Regions from separate parts of the Pseudarthrobacter sp. CC4 genome, predicted to be linked through region 2. Evidence: riboswitches for the same ligand, from Rfam matches in the RefSeq annotation. Region 2 holds a riboswitch; each other region holds the start of a gene.
What was found. Region 2 has a riboswitch for thiamine pyrophosphate ahead of PV768_RS20515 (ECF transporter S component). Riboswitches for the same ligand answer to the same signal wherever they lie in the genome.
Positions count from the first base shown of each region.

Region 1: linked by a shared signal. The riboswitch ahead of thiD (bifunctional hydroxymethylpyrimidine kinase/phosphomethylpyrimidine kinase) and the one ahead of PV768_RS20515 (ECF transporter S component) in region 2 are both predicted to bind thiamine pyrophosphate.
Region 3: linked by a shared signal. The riboswitch ahead of thiC (phosphomethylpyrimidine synthase ThiC) and the one ahead of PV768_RS20515 (ECF transporter S component) in region 2 are both predicted to bind thiamine pyrophosphate.
Region 4: linked by a shared signal. The riboswitch ahead of thiO (glycine oxidase ThiO) and the one ahead of PV768_RS20515 (ECF transporter S component) in region 2 are both predicted to bind thiamine pyrophosphate.

Region 1 is NZ_JARCCZ010000020.1:63,512-68,663, reverse strand. It holds gene rpmA (50S ribosomal protein L27) at 1-229, opposite strand, end outside; gene rplU (50S ribosomal protein L21) at 291-599, opposite strand; gene thiD (bifunctional hydroxymethylpyrimidine kinase/phosphomethylpyrimidine kinase) at 863-2,410, opposite strand; TPP riboswitch at 2,400-2,497, opposite strand; gene PV768_RS14690 (Rne/Rng family ribonuclease) at 2,627-5,152, opposite strand, start outside.
Region 2 is NZ_JARCCZ010000041.1:22,898-28,049, forward strand. It holds gene PV768_RS20500 (iron-containing redox enzyme family protein) at 1-48, opposite strand, end outside; gene PV768_RS20505 (DUF4383 domain-containing protein) at 35-604, opposite strand; gene PV768_RS20510 (heme-degrading domain-containing protein) at 732-1,274, opposite strand; TPP riboswitch at 1,361-1,501, shown strand; gene PV768_RS20515 (ECF transporter S component) at 1,566-2,189, shown strand; gene PV768_RS20520 (ABC transporter ATP-binding protein) at 2,189-3,745, shown strand; gene PV768_RS20525 (energy-coupling factor transporter transmembrane component T family protein) at 3,742-4,542, shown strand; gene PV768_RS20530 (hypothetical protein) at 4,556-4,804, opposite strand; gene PV768_RS20535 (hypothetical protein) at 4,801-5,152, opposite strand, start outside.
Region 3 is NZ_JARCCZ010000003.1:322,261-327,412, reverse strand. It holds gene PV768_RS04265 (VOC family protein) at 1-837, opposite strand, end outside; gene PV768_RS04260 (amidohydrolase family protein) at 937-2,019, opposite strand; TPP riboswitch at 2,099-2,206, shown strand; gene thiC (phosphomethylpyrimidine synthase ThiC) at 2,201-4,021, shown strand; gene PV768_RS04250 (alpha/beta fold hydrolase) at 4,026-4,757, opposite strand; gene ffh (signal recognition particle protein) at 4,863-5,152, opposite strand, start outside.
Region 4 is NZ_JARCCZ010000003.1:3,417-8,568, forward strand. It holds gene PV768_RS02835 (RNB domain-containing ribonuclease) at 1-1,097, opposite strand, end outside; gene thiE (thiamine phosphate synthase) at 1,174-1,929, opposite strand; TPP riboswitch at 1,958-2,075, shown strand; gene thiO (glycine oxidase ThiO) at 2,070-3,389, shown strand; gene thiS (sulfur carrier protein ThiS) at 3,386-3,622, shown strand; gene PV768_RS02855 (thiazole synthase) at 3,628-4,443, shown strand; gene PV768_RS02860 (4a-hydroxytetrahydrobiopterin dehydratase) at 4,487-4,825, shown strand; gene PV768_RS02865 (hypothetical protein) at 4,918-5,152, opposite strand, start outside.

The sequences.
Region 1 (5,152 bases), on a different contig from region 2:
CGCGACGACCGCGGCGGGTGCCGAATTCAACGGCGCCCGGGGTCAGGGCGAACAGGGTGTCGTCGCCGCCGCGGCCAACGCCGGCGCCCGGGTGGAAGTGGGTGCCGCGCTGGCGGACGATGATCTCGCCTGCGGAAACTACCTGGCCGCCGAAGCGCTTGACGCCGAGGTACTGTGCGTTGGAGTCACGACCGTTGCGAGTGGAGCTCGCACCCTTTTTATGTGCCATCTGAAATGCCTGCCTCTAAATTCTGGGGAATCTGCTGAAAAACCTGAACAGTAACGGAAGGTTACTTGATACCAGTGATCTTGACCTTGGTCAGTTCCTGGCGGTGACCCTGGCGCTTCTTGTAACCGGTCTTGTTCTTGAACTTCTGGATCACAATCTTAGGACCACGGAGGTCCTGGAGGATCTCAGCCGTAACAGTTACCTTGGCCAGGTCAGCAGCGGCGGAGGTGACCTTGTCACCATCAACCAGGAGCAGTGCGGGCAGCTGAATGGTGCTGCCAGCTCCACCGGCGACGCGGTTCAGGGTAACGAAGTCTCCAACGGAAACCTTCTCTTGGCGGCCGCCTGCGCGGACAATCGCGTACACCACTTGGGAACTCACTTCTCTCGACGTTTATTACAAATTTGCGTGCGGAACCCGGTTCCATAATTGGTTGGGCTCTCGCTGTGCCTCAACGCCGTGGGGTCATAACCCAAGTGTTGGCGTAAGCACCGAAGATCTAGAATACGCTAGTTTTGGCTTCGGCCGCAAATGAGGCTGGTTCCGGCGGGTTGTCTGTGATAGGTACCACAACACATTTCCTTGGCCGGGGGGTGCCCCACCATAGTACCGGCGCGGCGGCCGTCCGGACGTCAGGAATGAAGGCGCGGCGCGTCGAAAAATTCAACTTCCAGGCGGCAGGACTGCCTGAATGCCGTGGCCATGGCGTCCTTCTCATGCGCCGGAGCGGTGCGCCCCGCACTGTCCACAATGGCAACCGCCCTGCGGGTGGCCGCGGCGAAGTCCTCATCCGCGTATGTGCGCAGCCACTCCGCGTAGGGATGGCCCGCCGGCTCCCCGGCAGCCACGAACTGTGCGTGGAGCGTTTTGCCCACCTCCGCGTACAGCCAGAAGCAGGGCAGGACGGCTGCCGCCAGCACGGCATAACTGCCCGACGCCGATGCCGCCACCAGGTGGTCCACGTAGGACTTGGTCACGGGTCCCAGCTGCGGCTCAACGGTCCGGGTACTGAGCCAGGAGCGGTGCAGTTCAGACTCGACCTCCAGGCATTGCGCGGCGGAACGTGCCCAGAAGAGTTGCTCTGCCTCGGTGGGGGCCAGGGCACTTGTCCGCGCGAGCACCCGTGAATAACCGTTGAGGTAGATGGCGTCCTGGGCCAGGTAGTAGCCAAACTGTTTCTCGGCCAGGTCCCCGGAGGCCAGGTCCCGGATAAACGCCAGGGAATAGATGGCTTCCAGGTGCTCCTCCGCTTCAGCCCACAGCCGCGCCGCGAAGCTGCCTTCAGCAGGCTCCGGCTGAAGGTGGTGGAAGTGGTGGACTGGTCCGTTGCCCGTACCCACCTGCAGCGACTCCGAGGCCTCCAGCGCGCCGGACAGCCAGGGCTTGACCTCCCGGAGGGCTGCCTCCCAGTCCCCCAGCCGCACCTGGACTGTGGCCATGGCTGATGACAGTGAACAACCGGTGCCGTGGCTGTTCAGCGTTGCCACCCGCCTGCCCGGGACCACCACCACGTCCTGGCCAAGCGTGCCTGCAGTGTTGACAAGGGCGTCGGGGCATTCGTCCCCGGCCAGGTGTCCGCCCTTCACAAGCACCGTCGCCCCGGTGGCGGAAGAGAGCTCGCGGCCCTGTTCCAGGGCGCCTTCCCAGCTCTCCTGCACGTTCCCGCCCACCAGCATGGCAAGTTCAGCCAGGTTGGGCGTGATGAGGTGCGCCAGCGGCAGCAGCTCACGAAGTGCGGCTTCGGCGGATTCCTGCAGGAGCCGGTCACCGCTGGTGGCCACCATGACAGGGTCCAAAACCACGACGCCGGGACGGACTTTTTCGAGCCACGCCCGGACAGCTTCGATCACCGCGACATCACCCAGCATCCCGATTTTCACGGCGTCGATGCTGATGTCCTCACTGAGCGCGTCAAGTTGCCGGGTGAGGAAGGCAGCAGGGGGTACGTGGACGCCGCGTACGCCGCGGGTGTTCTGTGCGGTGAGGGCAGTGATGGCGGCCATTCCGTAGCCGCCGTGGGCCGCGATGCTTTTCAGGTCCGCCTGGACGCCGGCTCCGCCGGACGGATCCGAGCCCGCGATCGAGAGGACCCGGGGCACGTGCCGCCGCTGGCCGGACTGTGCTGCAGGGGCAGGGGCGCCCTGAGGGGTGGCAGCGGGCAATTCGAGAGTTGAAGACAAGAGACATCCCTTCGCCGGTGCTAGCCGGACAGGTTCAACGGGTGTGGATCTCAGCCGGCTCTGTGCGCGGCACCCCGTGTCGGTTCACCAGCCTAGCTTTTTTGCGGTACGCAGGGCGAAGGTGACGCAGTGCGACTGGTGCGGCCTTAAATGCCGGATGCCCGGCCGTCCACACGTGGTGGGCGGCCGGGCATCCAGCGTGTCGCGTGCGGTGGCCTAGAGTTCCGAAGCGGGAACCCCGACACCCAGGATGATGGGCTCCGCGGCAGGCTTGGCGTTGCCTGGCGCAGGGGCACCTGCCTGGTCAGCTTCCGGCGCCTTTGCAGAGTGTGAATGCCCTGCCGCCGCGGCGGGGACATTCTCGTGCTGCTCGACGGAGGTCTCGTTGGCCGCACCCTGGGCGCGGCTGGCGCTGCGGTTGCGGCGCGCCCGGCGCGGGCGGGACTGTTCCAGGGTGTGGTCGGAATAGTCCTTTTCGCGCAGCGCATGGGCAGCCTGCAGCGGCTCAGGCCGGACCTGCGGCGACTCCGCCTGCGGTGCCTGGACGTGCTGCGGTGCTCGGACCTGCTCCGGTTCCCGCTGCTCCTTTACCGGCGCCCGCCGTTCGGGCTGACCGGCTGCGGCTTCCGCGGCAGGGGCAGGCTCACCGAGGTGGGCGAAGGCTTCGGCGAGCCGGTCCAGCGTCAGGGCCGGCTTCGGCTGCTGCTCCTCCGCGTGCTCCACGAACGGCAGGGCAACCTTCTCCCCGCCAAAGGTGAGGACGGCGGCAGGCCGGGAGGCGTCGCCGTCGTGCTTCTCAGGTTCCGCCGGCTGGACCTGCGGAGCCTGCCGGGCCGCGGCTACCTCATCGTCGTGCAGGTGGGCGGCGTGTGCTGCCGCAGCAATATTGGCAAGGGCAAGCCTGGTGGCTTCGGCCTTCGCGTGCCGCTCGGCGTCCGTGGGGTCGGGGTGGACCGTGTGCACGTGGAGGGCGGCTGCAGGAGCAGCGTCCACCTGCTGGCCGCCGCGGCCACGGCGGCGCTTCCGGTCAGGACGGACGCCGGGCTGGCTGCTGTCCCCGCGCTGGGCCTCAGCGCGGTGGCTTTCATTCCGGACGTCCGGGCGGGCGTCCGAGCGCTGAACGTGGTGTTCGGCCGCCACGATATTGGCCCGGCGGTGCTCCACGGGGTCATCGTGGGTCACCACACCGCGGCCGGCGCAGGCCTCGCACTGCTCGCCAAACACTTCAAGCAGCCCGGTGCCCATCCGCTTGCGGGTCATCTGCACCAGGCCAAGGGACGTGACTTCGGCAACCTGGTGCTTGGTGCGGTCGCGTCCCAGGCACTCCACCATCCGACGGAGGACGAGGTCGCGGTTCGATTCCAGGACCATGTCGATGAAGTCGATGACGATAATGCCGCCGATATCGCGCAGGCGGAGCTGGCGTACCACTTCCTCCGCAGCTTCCAGGTTGTTCTTGGTGACCGTCTCTTCAAGGTTGCCGCCGCTGCCGGTGAATTTGCCGGTGTTGACATCCACAACAGTCATGGCCTCGGTGCGGTCGATCACCAGCGAGCCGCCGGAGGGCAGGAAGACCTTCCGCTCCAGTGCCTTGTGGATCTGTTCGTCGATCCGCCATGCGCTGAAGATGTCCTGGTCCTTGGTCCACTTCTCGAGGCGCCCCACCAGATCGGGAGCAACGTAGGTGACGTAGGCCTCAATGGTGTCCCAGGCTTCCTCGCCGGAGACGATCAGCTTGGAGAAGTCCTCGTTGAAGACGTCGCGGACCACCTTGATGGTCAGGTCCGGTTCGCCGTACAGCAGTTCCGGAGCAAGGATCTTGGTGGAATTCGACTGGCTTTCGATGCCTTCCCACTGGGCCCGCAGCCGGTTGATGTCGTGGGTCAGCTCTTCCTCGGAGGCGCCTTCCGCAGCGGTCCGGACAATAACGCCGGCCTGCTCGGGGAGGCGGTCCTTGAGGATCCGCTTGAGGCGGTTGCGTTCGACGTCGGGCAGCTTGCGGGAGATGCCGGTCATGGAACCGCCGGGAACGAAGACCAGGTAGCGGCCCGGCAGTGAGATCTGGCTGGTCAGGCGCGCGCCCTTATGGCCCACGGGGTCCTTGGTGACCTGCACCAGGACGGTGTCGCCGGACTTGAGCGCGTTTTCAATGCGGCGCTGCTTGCCCTCGAGGTTCACGGCCTCCCAGTTGACTTCGCCAGCGTACAGGACGGCGTTGCGGCCGCGTCCGATGTCCACGAAGGCTGCTTCCATGGACGGCAGCACGTTCTGGACCTTGCCCAGGTAGACGTTGCCGATCAGGGAATCCTGCTGGGTCTTGGAGACAAAGTGCTCGGCCAGGACGCCGTCTTCAAGGACGGCAATCTGGATTCTGTCATCGCGCTGGCGCACGATCATCTGGCGGTCCACGGACTCCCGGCGGGCCAGGAACTCGGCTTCGGTGATGACGGTGCGGCGGCGGCCCGTGTCGCGCGATTCGCGGCGGCGCTGCTTCTTGGCCTCCAGGCGGGTGGAGCCCTTGACGCTGGTGACCCGGTTGCTGACCGCGGGTTCTCCCACGGGGCGCGGGGCGCGGACGCGGGTCACCGTGTTGGGTGGATCGTCGTCTCCCCCGCCCGTCAGTTCAAGGTCCTGGTCGCCACGGCGGCGGCGGCGCCGACGGCGGGACGTCACGCCTTCGTCGGCCTGCCCGGCGGCTTCCTCGTCGGCGTCATCGGCAGCATCGGTCTCGGCATCGGAGCC
Region 2 (5,152 bases):
GGCGAACAAGGCGGTGCTGGCAGGACCGCGCGCTTCAGGGATTTTCATAGTGCTCCTTCAGGTGCGGCGTTGGTGCCGGTTCCGTGACGTCGTCGCTGAGGCTTCCTGACCGGTTGCTGTTGTCGCCGCTGTTGCTGCCGTCGCTGCCGGCAACGCCTGCGGGAACGGCGGGGCCTCGGGCGGCCAGGATGATGGCCAGCGCAATCATGGCCAGGCCGAGGGCCAGGTGCAGCCAGTCGTCTGCGTTGTTCGCGGGGAGGAAATTGGCAGGCGTGGTGTCGCCCGCAAGGAAGCCGTACAACCACAGGAGCAGGTAGGTTACGCCCCCGTAGATGAGGAAGTTCCTGGCCTGGGGATGCGTCCGCGCCATCAGGACCCCTGCAATCCCGAAGAGCAGGTGGACCGCGTTAAGGAGAATGGACACTTGGAAGACGCTCAATAGCAGCGCCCCTGAACCAGGTCCGGCGAAGCCCAACGAGCCATAGTTGGAGGTAACGCCCGGGATGAAGCCCAGGATGCCGAAAAGGACGAAGACTATTCCCGTTCCGAGGGAGGCCTTTTGCAGGCGTGTTCGTGGGCCCGCCAGGCGGGTGCTTGCTGCCATGTCCTGTTCTCCTCAAAACCCGGGAGACAACATAGTAAGCATGATTACTAATAAATGCTAAGCAGCCTTTATATTTCTGCTGCCGGTGGACGTGCGTGCAGTGTGGGTCAGTCCGCCAGCCTTGGCATCAGTCCGCCCCCGCGGAGTGGAGCATTTCGCGCAGGGCCTCGACCACCAGGTCGTGATCCTGCACTTGGGGAAGCCCTGAAACCGTAACGGTGGCCACGGCGCCCACTCCGGTGACGTACAGCGGGAAGGAGCCGCCGTGCGCCGCGTACCGGCCCTGGTCGAACCATCCCTGGTCCTCGATCCGGCCGCCGCGAAGCCGGCCGCGCAATCCCACCAGCAGTGAGGGGACCTCATACCGTGCCGCCGTGCGCTGCTTCGCCCGGATCCAGTGATCGTTATCCGGCGTCGCACCGGGCAGTGCCGCATGGAACAGCACCTGCCCGCCCTTCGTGATGTCAATCGCGATGGGCAGCCCGCGCTCCTTGCCCAGCTCCACGAGGAGCAGTCCCAGGTTCAGGGAGTCGTCGAGGGAGAAGCCTGGAAACTGCAGTTCCCGGACTTCGCCTTCAATCCGGGCGATCAGTGCCGCCAGCGATCCCTCCGGCTGGGTGGCATCGGAATCCGGGTCGAAGTCGGTCACATGCGGGGAATTGGCAGCCATGGCCCACAATCTACCCCCGCCGCGGTGTAAACTGGACAACGCCCAACAGGGTATTTCTGCAACGAATCATTTCAAGCAAAAGCAACATTCAACGACAGGGGAGCGCCGCCGTCGGGCATCACTGGCAATGCCAGGATCCGCAGGTGGGCGCTGAGAGTGCGGGCAGCCGCAGACCCTCGAACCTGATCCGGTTAGTACCGGCGCAAGGGAGTCGAGTTCTCGAAGTGCGCGCAGCGGCAGCAGTGCCGGCAGCCGCGTCCACTTTCCCCTCCTGTTCCTCAGGAGGATCGCATGGCAACAACAGCAGTCAAGAAGACCAGCAGCAAGTCCTGGCGAGTCGTGGACATCGTGGTGGCGGCCCTCATTGCCATCGCCGGCGGCGTCATTTTCTGGGCCTGGTCCCAGGGCGCGGCCGCAGTGTCCGGCCCCATGAACGCCACCTACCCGCCACTGACCGGCCTGATCGCCGGCGGCTGGATGATCCCGGCCGTGCTGGGCATGCTCATCATTCGAAAGCCCGGCGCCGCGCTGTTCTGCGAGACGGTAGCCGCCACCGGTGAGCTGCTCATGGGGTCCCAGTACGGGGCTTCCGTGCTGTTCTCCGGCTTCGTCCAGGGCCTCGGCGCCGAAATCATCTTCGCCATCTTCGTGTACCGGAAGTTCAACCTGCCCGTGGCACTGCTGGCCGGTGCCGCCGCCGGTCTCTTCTGCGGCCTCAACGACTCCTTCGCTCCGTGGGGCTGGAACATCGCCTACTCCGGCGGGGACAAGCTGGTGTACATCGTCTTCACCGCCATCTCCGGCGCGATCATCGCCGGCGCCCTGTCCTGGATCGCCACCCGGGGGCTGGCCAGGACCGGGGTCCTGAGCTCGTTCGCGTCGCGGAAGGCAGCTACGGAGCCTGTTTTCTCCTGATGTCCGCACCTTCCCGCCAGGGCGCGCCCACCGCAGTGCGTCCCGCCGCCGTCACGGCCCGCGGCTGGGGCTGGCGGCATGCCGGGCGCACCAGGCCGGCGGTCCATGCCCTCGACCTGGACATCCGTCCGGGAGAGCGGGTGCTGCTTTTGGGGCCTTCCGGCGCCGGCAAGTCCACCCTCCTCCATGCTTTGGCGGGGGTCCTGGGGGATGTGAACGACGACGGCGGCGCGGCCGGCGATTCCGACGAGTCGGGTTCGCTGCTGGTTGACGGAGCCTCCCCCCGCGAGCAGCGCGGGCGCGCCGGCCTTATGCAGCAGGATCCCGAGACGCAGGTGGTCCTGTCGCGCGTGGGTGACGACGCCGCCTTCGGCGCCGAGAACCTCGCCGTGCCCCGCCACGCCATCTGGAGCCGCGTGCACGAGGCGCTGGACGACGTCGGACTTTCCCACCTCCCGCTGGACCATCCGACGTCGGTACTCTCCGGCGGGCAGAAACAGCGGCTGGCGCTCGCAGGCATCCTTGCCATGCGTCCCGGCCTGATCCTGCTGGACGAGCCGACGGCCAACCTGGACCCGGCGGGCGTGCTGGAGGTCCGCGACGCCGTGGCGCGGTGCCTGGACAAGACCGGCGCCACCCTGGTGGTGGTGGAGCACAGGGTGTCCGTGTGGAAGGACCTGGTGGACCGGATCGTGGTGCTGCAGCCCGGCACCGACGCGAAGGACGCCGTGCTGCTGGACGGTCCGCCGGACCAGGTGCTCAGGGAGGCCCGGAGCATGCTGATTGCTGCCGGGGTGTGGGTGCCCGGCTATGTTCCGGACACCCGGCTGCGTGCGGCGGATCCAGCCAGCGGGACGGGTGGCCTCCTGCTCGCTGCCGAGGAACTGGCGGTGTCCCGTGAACGGGCGCGGCGCAGCGGCTTCCGGAAGGTTCCGCCGGTACCCGTGCAGGCAGGTATTTCCGCGCAGGTCCGGGCCGGGCACGCCTTGGCCGTCACGGGGCCGAATGGGGCCGGGAAGTCCACGTTTGCCCTGACGCTTGCCGGGCTCCTGGAGCCCGTGGCCGGCAAGGTTTCGGCCACGCTGGACCTGAGCCGCGGCGCCGGAATAGACCCGTACAAGTGGAAGGCCGATCAGCTCATCGAGCGGATCGGCACCGTGTTCCAGGAACCCGAACACCAGTTCGTCACAGGGAAGGTGCTGGACGAACTGCTGTTTGGCCCCCGGCACCTTGGCCATGGTGAGGAGCGCGTGGACGAACTGCTGGAGCGCCTGCGGCTTACCCATCTTGTGGATGCCAACCCCTACACGCTTTCGGGCGGGGAGAAGCGGCGGCTGTCCGTGGCAACGGTCCTGGCCGCGCATCCCCAGGTGCTGGTCCTGGACGAGCCTACGTTCGGCCAGGACGCCAACACGTGGGCGGAGCTGGCATCGTTCCTGTCCGAGCTGCTGGATGCCGGCACCGCCGTGGTCTCCGTGACCCATGACGCCGAATTCACGGCGGCGCTGGGTGGAACGGAACTGCGGATGGCCGCGGCGGAACCGGCGGCACCATGAGGCAGGAGCTGAACCTTCGCGGCAACAACGCGCTGCTGACCCGGGCGAACCCCCTCAGCAAGTTCGCCGCCGTCTTCCTCATCACGGCCGTGCTTGCGCTCTCCATAGACTGGGTGTCCGCATCGGTGGCACTGGTCTTTGAGGTCCTGCTGTTTCCGCTGGCCGGCCTGACGCTCGCACTGCTGTGGCAGCGCGGCTGGCCGCTGATCCTCGCCGCCGCAGTGGGAGGCTGGAGCACCTCCATCCTGGCGCCGGACAGCGGAAAGACGCTGATCGACGTCGGCATCTGGACCATGAGCGAAGGCTCACTGGAGCTGGGCGTGGGCTTCATGCTGCGGGGGCTGGCGATTGCCCTGCCGGCAGTTCTGCTGATGAGCTGCACCGACCCCACAGACCTCGCTGATGCGCTGGCGCAGAAGGCGCGCCTCCCGCACCGGTTCGTGCTGGGAACCCTCGCTGCCATGCGGCTGGTGGGCCTGATGGCAGAAGAGTGGCAGACCATCGGGATGGCCCGCCGCGCGCGCGGGGTGGGTGCCCGCGGCAGCGCCCTGCAGCGCGTGAAGGCGACGCTGGGGCAGAGTTTCGGGCTGCTGGTCCAGGCGATCCGCCGGGCATCGCGGCTCGCGGTGACGATGGAAGCCCGCGGCTTTGGCGGCGGCCGCCGGACGTGGGCCCGCGAATCGACCTACAGTGTGTTGGATGCGTGGGTGCTTGCCGGTGGTGTGGTGATGGCGGCAACAGCGGTTTTTGCCGCAGTCTCGCTGGGCACCTGGAACATGGTGTGGCTGGGGACCTGAAAGCGGGCCAGGCTTACGGGCACGAATAGTTGTAGTCGAAACCCCGCGATACGAACTGGGTCAACTCCACCTCGCCGCCGCCGGTGAGGGGCGCATGCGAACAGGCCATCGCTGCTCCTGACGCGTTCCGGGATCCTGCCAGCCAGCTCGGGAGTGAGTAAAGGTTGCTCGACCCGCTGACAGTTCCAACAATCTGGTCCCACTGCCGGCCCGAGGAGTAAATCCCCACCTGCGCGCCAATGCTGTGGAAGAAATCGGTCATGCCCTCCAGGACTGTCCGGTTGGCATCCTTGTCGGTGTAGGACCAGCTGTTTTGGTCTCCACATCCAGCCACCAGACGTACGAGCCCGGGTTGCTGATGCCGCGGTGGTGGGCGTCGTCGTATGCCTTGGCGAAGCCGTACATGTAGGCGCACGCCTTGCCGTAATCCCCGTCCTTGCAGGGGCCGTACGGGTTGTGCACCGCCCGGCCTGCCGGGTACTCGTCCTCCGCCGGCCACCACGATCCCGCGGCGCCCGGGTTGGCAGTATTGACGTACAGGGACACCGTGGGCCGGCCAGGGTGGCCCGCGGAACCTTCCGCCCAGTCAAGCTGCTCGGCCAGGCAGGGA
Region 3 (5,152 bases), on a different contig from region 2:
CTCGAACCGGAGTTCGGCTCCGGTGTGGTGGGCGGCAACACCGGCAACCTTGAGGCGGTCGGCGAGGGCGCCGACGTCGTCCCCCGACGGCACTTCGATGAGGACCTCACCCAGGCCGAGGGTGTCCTTGCGCGGCCCCGCGCCGCGGCTGTTCCATACGTTCATTGCCATGTGGTGGTGGTAGCGGCCCGCCGAGACGAACAGGGCCTGGCCGTGCCAGCCTGCGGTCTTTTCGAAGCCGAGGGTCCCCACGTAGAAGTCGCGGGCGGTCTGGACGTCGCCCACCTGGAGGTGCACATGGCCCACGCCCGCAACGGTTCCCCGCTGGCGTTCCAGGGACTCCTCAGTGAGGTGCTGCTCCAAATAGCGCTGCGGCGGAAGGGCCAGGCTGTCCATCACCACGTCAGTGCCGTTCCAGGACCAACTGCTGCGCGGCCGGTCCCAGTAGAGTTCGATCCCGTTGCCTTCGGGGTCGGTGAAGTAGAAGGCCTCGCTGACAAGGTGGTCTGCGCTGCCGGTGAAGGAACGGGGTTCAAACTGCGCGGCCGTGGCGATGGTCGCGGCCAGGTCTGCCTGGTTCTCGAACAGCAGCGCGGTGTGGAAGAGGCCGGCCTCTCCCCGGCCCGGAAGCGTCAGGCCCGGAGCGGGAGCCAGGTGCACCAGCGGTTTCTGCAGCCGGCCGAGGTAGAGCCCGCCGTCCTGCTCCGCGACGACCTCCAGGCCGAGGGCCCGCTGGTAGTAATCGGTCATGACCTTCATGTCGCCCACCTTGAGCATCACGGTGCCCATGGCGAGGTCGGCAGGAAGGAGGTCCTGGCGGGCGGCTGCGTCGGTCATTTGAAGGCTCCTTGTATTGGAGGCCGTCCCGTCGGCGGCCTGTCACATATTAAAATTACTTGAAGCTTCAATTTATTCCAAGTGGCGGCCTCAAATAACTCAGCGGATGATGCGGCCGCCCAGCACCACGTGTTCCAGCGCCCTGATCGTTTCCGGGGTGGTCCGCGGGTCTTCGCGGCACACCACGACGTCGGCCCGCGCGCCTTCCTCCAGGTTGTCCGCTCCCAGCCACGTGCGGGCTGCCCAGCAGGCGGCATCCAGGGCCGCAGGCATGGGCAGGCCGGCCCCGTGCAGGGCGAGGATCTCATCTGCGATCCTCCCGTGGCGGACCACGCTGCCTGCGTCCGTCCCGGCAAAGATGCGTACGCCGGCGGAATGGGCCTCCGCCACCCGTTCCAGCCTGCGTTCCCACAGGGCGCGCATGTGGGCGGCGTAGCGCGGAAACTTGGCGTCTGCCTGCTCCGCTATGTCAGGAAAGGTAGCGATGTTGATGAGGGTGGGCACGATCGGCACGCCCTGCTCCACGAACCGGGGCAGGTGGCGGGGCAGCAGCCCCGTGGCGTGCTCAATGCAGTCAATGCCGGCGTCCAGCATCTGGTCCAGGGTGTCCTCGGCGAAGCAATGCGCCGTGACCCGGGCACCTTCATCATGGGCAGCCTGGACAGCGTCACGGACGACGGCGGCAGGAAAGGAGGGCGCGAGGTCGCCGGCGCTCCGGTCGATCCAGTCGCCCACCAGTTTGACCCAGCCGTCGCCGTCGCGTGCTTGCTTCCGCACGGCCTCCACGAGCCCGTCGGGTTCGACCTCCGCCGCAAAGCCGCGCAGGTAGCGGCGCGTGCGGGCCACATGCCGTCCTGCCCGGATCAGCACCGGAAAGTCCCGGCCGCCCTGCATCCAGCGGGTATCGGCAGGTGAGCCGGCGTCGCGGACCAGCAGGGTTCCGGCGTTGAGGTCAGCCAGCGCCTGTTCCCGTGCAAGGGCGGGTTCGACCGGGCCGGCGGGGCCCAGTCCGATGTGGCAGTGGGCGTCAGCGAATCCCGGCAGCACCCAGCCGTCGAGCTCCCGCGCCGGAGGGGCAGTTGGCCGGCTGAACGTGAGCTTGCCGTCCACCGACCAGAGTCCATGGCGTACCCGGTCCGGGGCGGTCAGGACGGGTCCGCGAAAGTGAATGATGTCTGCCATCGGGCTTCCTTTCGATGCCCGGTCAGGCTAGCACCCGCAAATGTGACGCCGCCCTTCCGGGGGCGTGTGGTAGCTTACATCTTGACCACACGGGTGCCCCTGCAGGGGCTGAGATCGGGCTGACGCAGCCTGCGACCGTTGAACCTGTCCGGGTAATGCCGGCGAAGGAAGTGAGTATTCCTTGAGTACACAAAATGCACAGCTGAACCCTGCCCAAGACCGTCCGGCGATGGGAGCAGCCGGCAACCAGCCAACGGTGACCCAGTCCCTGAAATCCCATTCACTGGCCTACCTTGAGGATGCCGGCACGGGGATCAGGGTCCCGGTGACGGAGATTGCGCTGGAACCTTCCCCGAACGGGACGCCGAACAGGCCGTTCCGGACCTACCGGACGGCAGGACCTGGCAGCGACCCCGTCGTCGGCCTCCCAGCCTTCCGGACGGACTGGATCGAAGCACGCGGAGACACCGAGGCGTACAGCGGCAGGGAACGGAACCTGCTCGACGACGGCCGCTCGGCTGTCCGCCGCGGCGCCGCCAGCGCCGAGTGGAAGGGAGCGCGCCCCGTGCCCCGCCGCGCCGTCGACGGCAGGACCGTGACGCAGATGCACTATGCGCGGCAGGGCGTGATCACCCCGGAGATGCGCTTTGTGGCGCTGCGCGAGAACTGCGATGTTGAACTGGTCCGCAGCGAGCTGGCCGCGGGCCGCGCCATCATCCCCAGCAACATCAACCACCCCGAGTCCGAGCCGATGATTATCGGCAAGGCCTTCCTGGTGAAAATCAACGCCAACATCGGCAACTCGGCCGTTACCAGTTCCATCGCGGAGGAGGTGGACAAACTGCAGTGGGCAACGCAGTGGGGCGCCGACACCGTCATGGACCTTTCCACCGGCGATGACATCCACACCACCCGCGAATGGATCCTCCGCAACTCCCCCGTCCCCATCGGCACCGTCCCCATCTACCAGGCCCTCGAGAAGGTCAACGGGGAAGCCAATGCCCTTACCTGGGAGATCTTCCGCGACACCGTCATTGAACAGTGCGAGCAGGGTGTGGACTACATGACCATCCACGCCGGCGTCCTGCTGCGTTACGTGCCCCTGACAGCCAACCGGGTGACAGGCATCGTGTCCCGCGGCGGTTCGATCATGGCAGGCTGGTGCCTGGCCCACCACCAGGAGAACTTCCTCTACACGCACTTCGATGAGCTGTGCGAAATCTTCGCGAAGTACGACGTCGCCTTCTCCCTGGGTGACGGGCTGCGGCCAGGGGCGACGGCGGATGCCAACGACGCTGCCCAGTTCGCCGAACTGGACACACTGGCTGAGCTGACGGCGCGCGCCTGGGAATTCGACGTGCAGGTGATGGTGGAAGGTCCGGGGCACATCCCGTTCCACCTGGTCCGCGAGAACGTAGAGCGCCAGCAGGAGCTGTGCAAGGGTGCGCCGTTCTACACACTCGGGCCCCTGGTTACCGACGTTGCACCGGGCTACGACCACATCACCTCGGCCATCGGTGCCACGGAGATCGCACGCTACGGCACTGCCATGCTCTGCTATGTCACCCCGAAGGAACACCTGGGGCTGCCCAACAAGGACGACGTCAAGACCGGGGTGATCACCTACAAGATCGCCGCACACGCGGCAGACCTTGCCAAGGGCCACCCGGGGGCGCACGAGCGCGATGATGCGCTGTCCAAGGCACGCTTCGAATTCCGCTGGCGCGACCAGTTCGCGCTGTCCCTGGACCCGGTCACGGCGGAAGCCTTCCATGATGAGACCCTGCCCGCAGAACCTGCCAAGACCGCGCACTTCTGTTCCATGTGCGGTCCCAAGTTCTGCTCCATGAGGATCAGCCAGGACATCCGGGACGAATTTGGCTCGGCGGAGTCGCAGGCGGCCCTGGCGGCGGCCGCGGGGATGAAGGGGAAAAGCGAGGAATTCCGGGCGGCCGGCGGCAAGGTGTACCTGCCGGAGCCCCGTGTTGCCGCCGGAAGCTAGGGCGTCAGGAGGCGCGTGCCCGGACCCGGCTGGCATCGCCGATGAACGAGCGGATGATGCGGTCCCCCTCTACTGAATCCTGGGGCCGGTGCCCTCCCGCCGCAGTGCGGTGGAGGGCGCCGGTCTCCCGGAGGTAGCCCGCGATCTCTTCGTAGAGCGGCTCCCAGCCGCCCGTGAGGACGAGCGTAGGCACGCCCGGCACGATGTGCAGCGGAGCTTCCCACGACGGCACCTGCAGCCGGAGCCGCCGGGCGGACCGCTTCTCTTCCACGGTGACCGGGTGCTGCAGGTCCGTGGCGTAGACCCGGCGCACGAATTCCCGCTGGAAGTCCTCGTCGCCGAGTTGGTGCCGGACGTCCAGGAGCGGCTTCATCAGCGCAATGTGCGCCGCCGTCGCCGGCAGTTCCGCGGTCAGCGACAGGCAGGCCGGCTCCACCAGCGTCAGCGAGTAGACAAGGTCGGGGCGTTCGACGGCGGCCATCATCGCTGCGACGGCGCCTTGGGCATGTGCCACGACGTGCCCGCCGACGGCGCCCCTGCCGTCGTCGGCCAGTGACCGCAGCAGGATGCCCGCGTCCTCTTCGAAGGATGATTCCACCGGCTCTGCCACGGGATCGTAGCCGTGGCGGCGCAGGAACAGTGCGTCATAGGACAGTGCCAGGCCATGCTGGCGGGGCCAGGCCGCGGCGCCGAAGCTGCCCGCGCCGTGCACGAACACTACCCTCTGCTTGAACATGACCCAACCCTATTCCACAGCCCCGACATCCCAACTAAGTAGCGCCAAGTGTCGTTATGAACCGTCAAAACGACACTTGGCGCTACTTAGTTGGGCCAGGCGTGCTTACTTGCCGAGGAACTTGTCGAAGCCCTTGGGCAGGTTCAGCTGGGACGGATCGAAGTCGCCCGGCTGCTGGCCGAAGGCGGCGCCGGTCGGCAGAGCCTTGGCCGCGTTGGCCCGGCGGGCCTCGGCGTCCTTCCGCTCCTGGGCAGCCTTGGCGGGGTTGCCGGACTTCGCCTTCTTCTTGGGGGCGTTCTTGGCGTTCTTCCGCGCCCCGCCGCCGGCACCCGGCATGCCTGGCATCCCGGGCATGCCCGGCATGCCGCCCTGGGCCATCTTCTTCATCATCTTCT
Region 4 (5,152 bases), on a different contig from region 2:
TCGCAGGTGACCAGCACGAAGCGGTCCACCAGGCGGCGAAGCGGGGCGGTGGTATGGGCGTACGCGGCGCCGATGGCGGACTGAACGGCGTCATCCGGGACGGTGCCGTCAAAGGCCGTATAGGCGGCCCCACGGAAGAGCATCCCTGCGGAGTGGAGGATTGCGAGCTGGCGGGGATGGGTGGGGTCCAGGCTGCGGAGGTATTCGCCGTAACTGACTTCGCCGTCCCAAGGCTTTCCGAGGGCCTCTGTCTGCAGCCGGAAATGGTTCAGGGAACGCTCGTCCGGGGCCGGCATGGTGCGCAGGATGCCCACTTTCCCGGCCAGCATGAGCTGTGCGGCTGCCATGCCGGTCATCAGCGATATCTGTGCGTTCCAGTCCTCCACGGGCAGCTGCGGGGCGGCGGCAATCCGGTAGCCGCCGTCGGGAAGCTGGACAATCTCCTGGTCCGGCATGTTCAGGCTGGCACCCTCCCGGGCGCGCTCCAGCTCCACGCGCTTGAGCCCCACCTCTTTAAGGAGGCGCAGCACAGGGGAAGGGCTGCCGGCGTCCAGTTCCGCCTGGGCGCTTTTGTAGCTGAGCTTGGTGCGGCTGCGCATCCGGGCACGCCGCACGGCCACGGCCGTGACCTCCGCGTCAACGTCAAGACGGAAGTCCCACACGAACGCGGAACAGTCCTGTCCCGGCAGGAGGCTTCCCGCCCCCTCGCTGATGACTTCGGGATGCAGCGGTATGCGGCCGTCCGGCGTGTAAAAAGTCTGTCCCCGACGCCGCGTCTCAGCGTCCAGCGGGCCGCCGGGAGTAACAAACGCCGGCACGTCGGCGATGGCATAGAGAACGTGGTAGCCGTTGCCGTCCCGCTCGATGAACAGCGCCTGGTCCAGGTCGGTGGACGATGCCGGATCGATGGTAATGAATTCAACGAAAGTCAGGTCATGGGACGGCAGCTGCAATGCGGAAACCGCGGCCTCGGCGTCCTTCACGGCATCATCAGGGTAGGCGCCCGGCAGCTCAAGCTCACTCCGGAGCGCGCCCAGCGCCGCTTCGAGTGCGTTGGTGTGCTCGTGGACATTGGGGGCCAGCCGATGGTGTGACACGAAAATCAGCGTAGCCCGAATTTCGTCAATAGTGCACGGAAGCGGCCCGGAGAGGCACGGCAGTTCCGGCGCGGGATTATGGGCGGGCGGCGTCCAGGGCGCTGAGGAGCGAAGCGGCGGCCGCGGCGGGATTGTCAGCCTCGGTAATGGCCCGCACCACCACGATCCGGCGTGCGCCGGCTTCCACCACCTCTTCGACGTTGGAGTGGTCGATGCCGCCAATTGCGAACCAGGGGACACCGCCGTCGGGCGTGTCCTCCTGCCCGTCCGCCCCGGCAACAGCCGTGGCGGCGTACCTCACCAGGTCAAGCCCGACGGCGGCCCGTCCGGGCTTGGTGGGTGTTGCCCACAGCGGCCCCACGCAGAAGTAGTCCAGCGCCGAGGGGCCCGCGGCGGCAGCCAGGGCGGCGTCCACCTGCTCCGGGCTGTGGCTGGACAGGCCGATGGCCGCGTTGCCGTTCAACAGCGTCCGGGCCGCCTTGAGGGGCAGGTCCTTTTGGCCGATATGGAACACCGGGGCTCCGGACAGCACGGCGATGTCCGCCCTGTCATTCACCGCCCACAGCCGGCCGTGCCGCACCGCCGATTCCTTGAGTACGGCCAGGAGCTCCAGCTCCTCGGCGGCTTCGATGGACTTGTCCCGCAGCTGGATGATGTCCACCCCGCCCGCGAAGGCGGCATCGACGAACTGCCCGAAATCGCCCCGCTCCCGGCGCGCGTCCGTGCAGAGGTAGAGGCGTGCGGCCTGCACGCCGGAACTGCCTTCGGCGTTGAGAAAGGCGTCGGTAGCCGGGACGGGGGATGCAGCGGCAGGAGGGTGGGACACATTCATGGGTGCCAGCCTAGTTCCTCTACACTGGGCCTCGTACTGCGGGAGCCGCGGCAGCTGTCATAAAGCGCCGGGCTGAGAGGGCGTCAGAGCCGACCGCTTGACCTGATCCGGCTAATACCGGCGTAGGGAAGGAGACACTTATGCCCAATGCGCTCGACGCCCCGTACCGGCCCGCGCCCGGCTCCGCACTCAAGGCCGACGTTGCGGTCATCGGCGGGGGAGTCATCGGCCACGGCATCGCCTGGGAGGCGAGGCGGTCCGGATATTCAGCGGTGGTAATCGATGACGCCCCCGGCTCCGGTGCCAGCTGGGCCGCGGCGGGGATGCTTGCCCCGGTGAGCGAACTGCATTACCAGGAGGAGGACCTCCTGGAGCTCATGCTGGAGGCCTCCGGGCGCTGGCCGGGTTTCGCCGCTGGCCTTGCCGCGGCTGCCGGTTCGGATCCCGGGTATCTTACGACGCCGACCCTCGCCGTGGGTGCCGACGCTGCGGACCGGCAGGCGCTGCTGGACCTGCGCGAGGTGCAGCAGGCCAATGGACTGACGGTTGAGCCCCTCACCATCCGTGAAGCCCGGCGCCGGGAGCCGCTGTTGAGCCCGGCCATTGCCTCGGCGCTGAATACACCGGCGGACCACCAGGTGAACCCCAGGCTGCTGGTCGCCTGCTTCCGCCGTGCCCTGGCCCGGCACGCCGGCGGAACCGGCGGAAGCTTCGTGGCCGGAGCCGCCGAGGGCTACGCCGTGCCGGACCGGGCAGCGGGCCTGCTCTGGCGGGACGGAGCCGTCGCCGGTGTCACGCTGGAGGGCGGAGGAACGGTGGCGGCCAGGGAGACCGTAGTGGCCAACGGACTGCACGCTGCGGCCCTGACCGGGCTGCCGGAAAAGCTGCACCTGCCGTTGCGGCCGGTCCACGGTGACATCCTTCGCCTCGCCGTCCCCGCCCACCTCCAGCCGCTGCTGACCTCCACCGTCCGCGGACTGGTCCGCGGGATCCCTGTGTACATCGTCCCCCGGCAGGACGGCACCGTGGTGATCGGGGCAACGCAGCGTGAGGACGCACTGGGGAAGGACAGCGGAACCAGCGCGGGGGCAGTGTCGGCAGGGGGCGTCTACCAGTTGCTGCGCGACGCCCAGGTCCTGGTGCCTGCGGTGGCGGAACTTGAGCTGCTGGAATGCACGGCCCGGGCCCGTCCCGGCACACCTGACAACGCCCCGCTGCTCGGGCGGGTCCCCCTGGAGGACGGCCCGTCAGGGCAAAGCCGCGTGGAGGGGCTCATCATTGCCACCGGTTTCTTCCGCCACGGCGTCCTCCTCACCCCGGCAGCGGCCGCGATATGCCGGGACCTGCTCGAAGGCAGAGAGGACCCCCGCTGGGCCCCCTTCAATCCCGGCCGCTTTTCCGGCGTCGCCGTTCGGCCTGCTGCAGCGGCCACCCTACCCAACCCCAAGGAGACAGCATGAACATCACCCTGAACGGAACCGGACATACAGTCGCCGACGGCGCGTCCATCACCGCGCTCGTCACCGAGGTCACCGGCCGCGCACTGGCCGCTGACGGCCACGCAACCGACGGTCGGAAATTGGGCGTCGCCGTTGCGCGCAACGCCCAGGTGGTGCCCCGGAGCCAATGGTTCGCTACCGCACTCTCCGAGGGTGACGACGTCGAACTTGTCACGGCAGTACAGGGAGGCTGAACACCATGACGGAAACCCGCAGCACCCTCGACGGCACCCGGCCGGACCTTCATGACCCCCTGGTGATCGACGGCGTCACGCTCGCGTCCCGGCTCATCATGGGCACGGGCGGCGCGCCCAGCCTTGACGGCCTCGGCGCCGCGCTCCTGGCCTCCGGCACCTCCCTCACCACCGTGGCCATGCGCCGCTATTCACCCCAGGAGGCAGGCTCGCTTTTCCAGCTCCTCCTGGACCACGGCATCAAGGTCCTGCCCAACACGGCGGGGTGCTTCACTGCCCGGGACGCCGTCCTCACCGCGGAGCTCGCCAGGGAGGCCCTGGAAACCGACTGGGTGAAGCTGGAAGTCATCGCCGACGAACACACCCTCCTGCCGGATGCCGTGGAACTCGTGGACGCCACCGAACAGCTGGTCAACCGGGGATTCAAGGTTTTTGCGTACACCAATGACGACCCCGTCCTTGCGCTTCGGCTCGAGAACCTGGGAGCTACCGCGGTCATGCCGCTCGGCTCGCCCATTGGCACCGGCCTGGGCATCCTCAACCCGCACAACATCGAGCTCATCGTGTCCCGGGCCTCGGTTCCGGTGGTGCTGGATGCGGGAATCGGCACGGCGTCCGACGCCGCCCTCGCGATGGAACTCGGATGTGATGCCGTGCTCCTGGCCACGGCGGTGACCCGGGCACAGGACCCGGCCATGATGGGCGCCGCCTTCAAGCACGCCGTCATCGCAGGTAGGCTGGCGAAAGCGGCAGGTCGCATACCTCGCCGTGAACACGCGCTGGCGTCGTCGGCGATGGAAGGCCGGGCCGAGTTCCTGTAGGGCCCGCTTTCCGCCGGCCGGCGCCTTGATTCAAGGAGCAGCAGTGGCCGGCAAAGACGCCCTTCCCCCGGAACGAATCGACGAAGCCTTGGCTGGACTGCCTGATTGGCGGGCCGACAATGGCGGATTGGTCACTGTCTTCAAGATGCCGACGGCGGTTGCCGCACTTGAGCTGATTGCCGCCGTCGGACGTCTTGCCGAGGAACAAAACCACCATCCCGACCTCGACTGGCGTTACAACCGCGTCTTTATCCGCTACACGTCCCACGACGCCGGGGGACAGGTGACTGACCGGGACATCGCGGCAGCTGCGGGAGCAAGTGAAGCTGCGGCAGCGTCGGGGGCCGTGGCCGAGCCGGCGAAGTACGTGCCGGGGCGTTAGTAGCCTCGCCACCAGCCACTGGTCCCTAAGCAGCAGTGGCCGCCACCCCTGGCGGGATGGCGGCCACTGCTGCCGGTTGCCTTGCGCCGGCCCTATGCCCGGAGGATCGCCGTAAGCCTTTCGGCGTCCCGGCGCGCACGCGTGCGGCCAAGATACACGGCTGCTCCTGTTGCGGCGCCGGCGCCCAGCACGATGGGCAGGACCCACGGGATCCAGGTCAGCCCTGGCAGGTAGCCGAAACCGGCCGCCATAAGGACAATCCAGGTCAACGCCGCCATTGCTACGGCGACCCCCGCGGGCAGGCCTGCGCCATACTTGGCGTGCCGC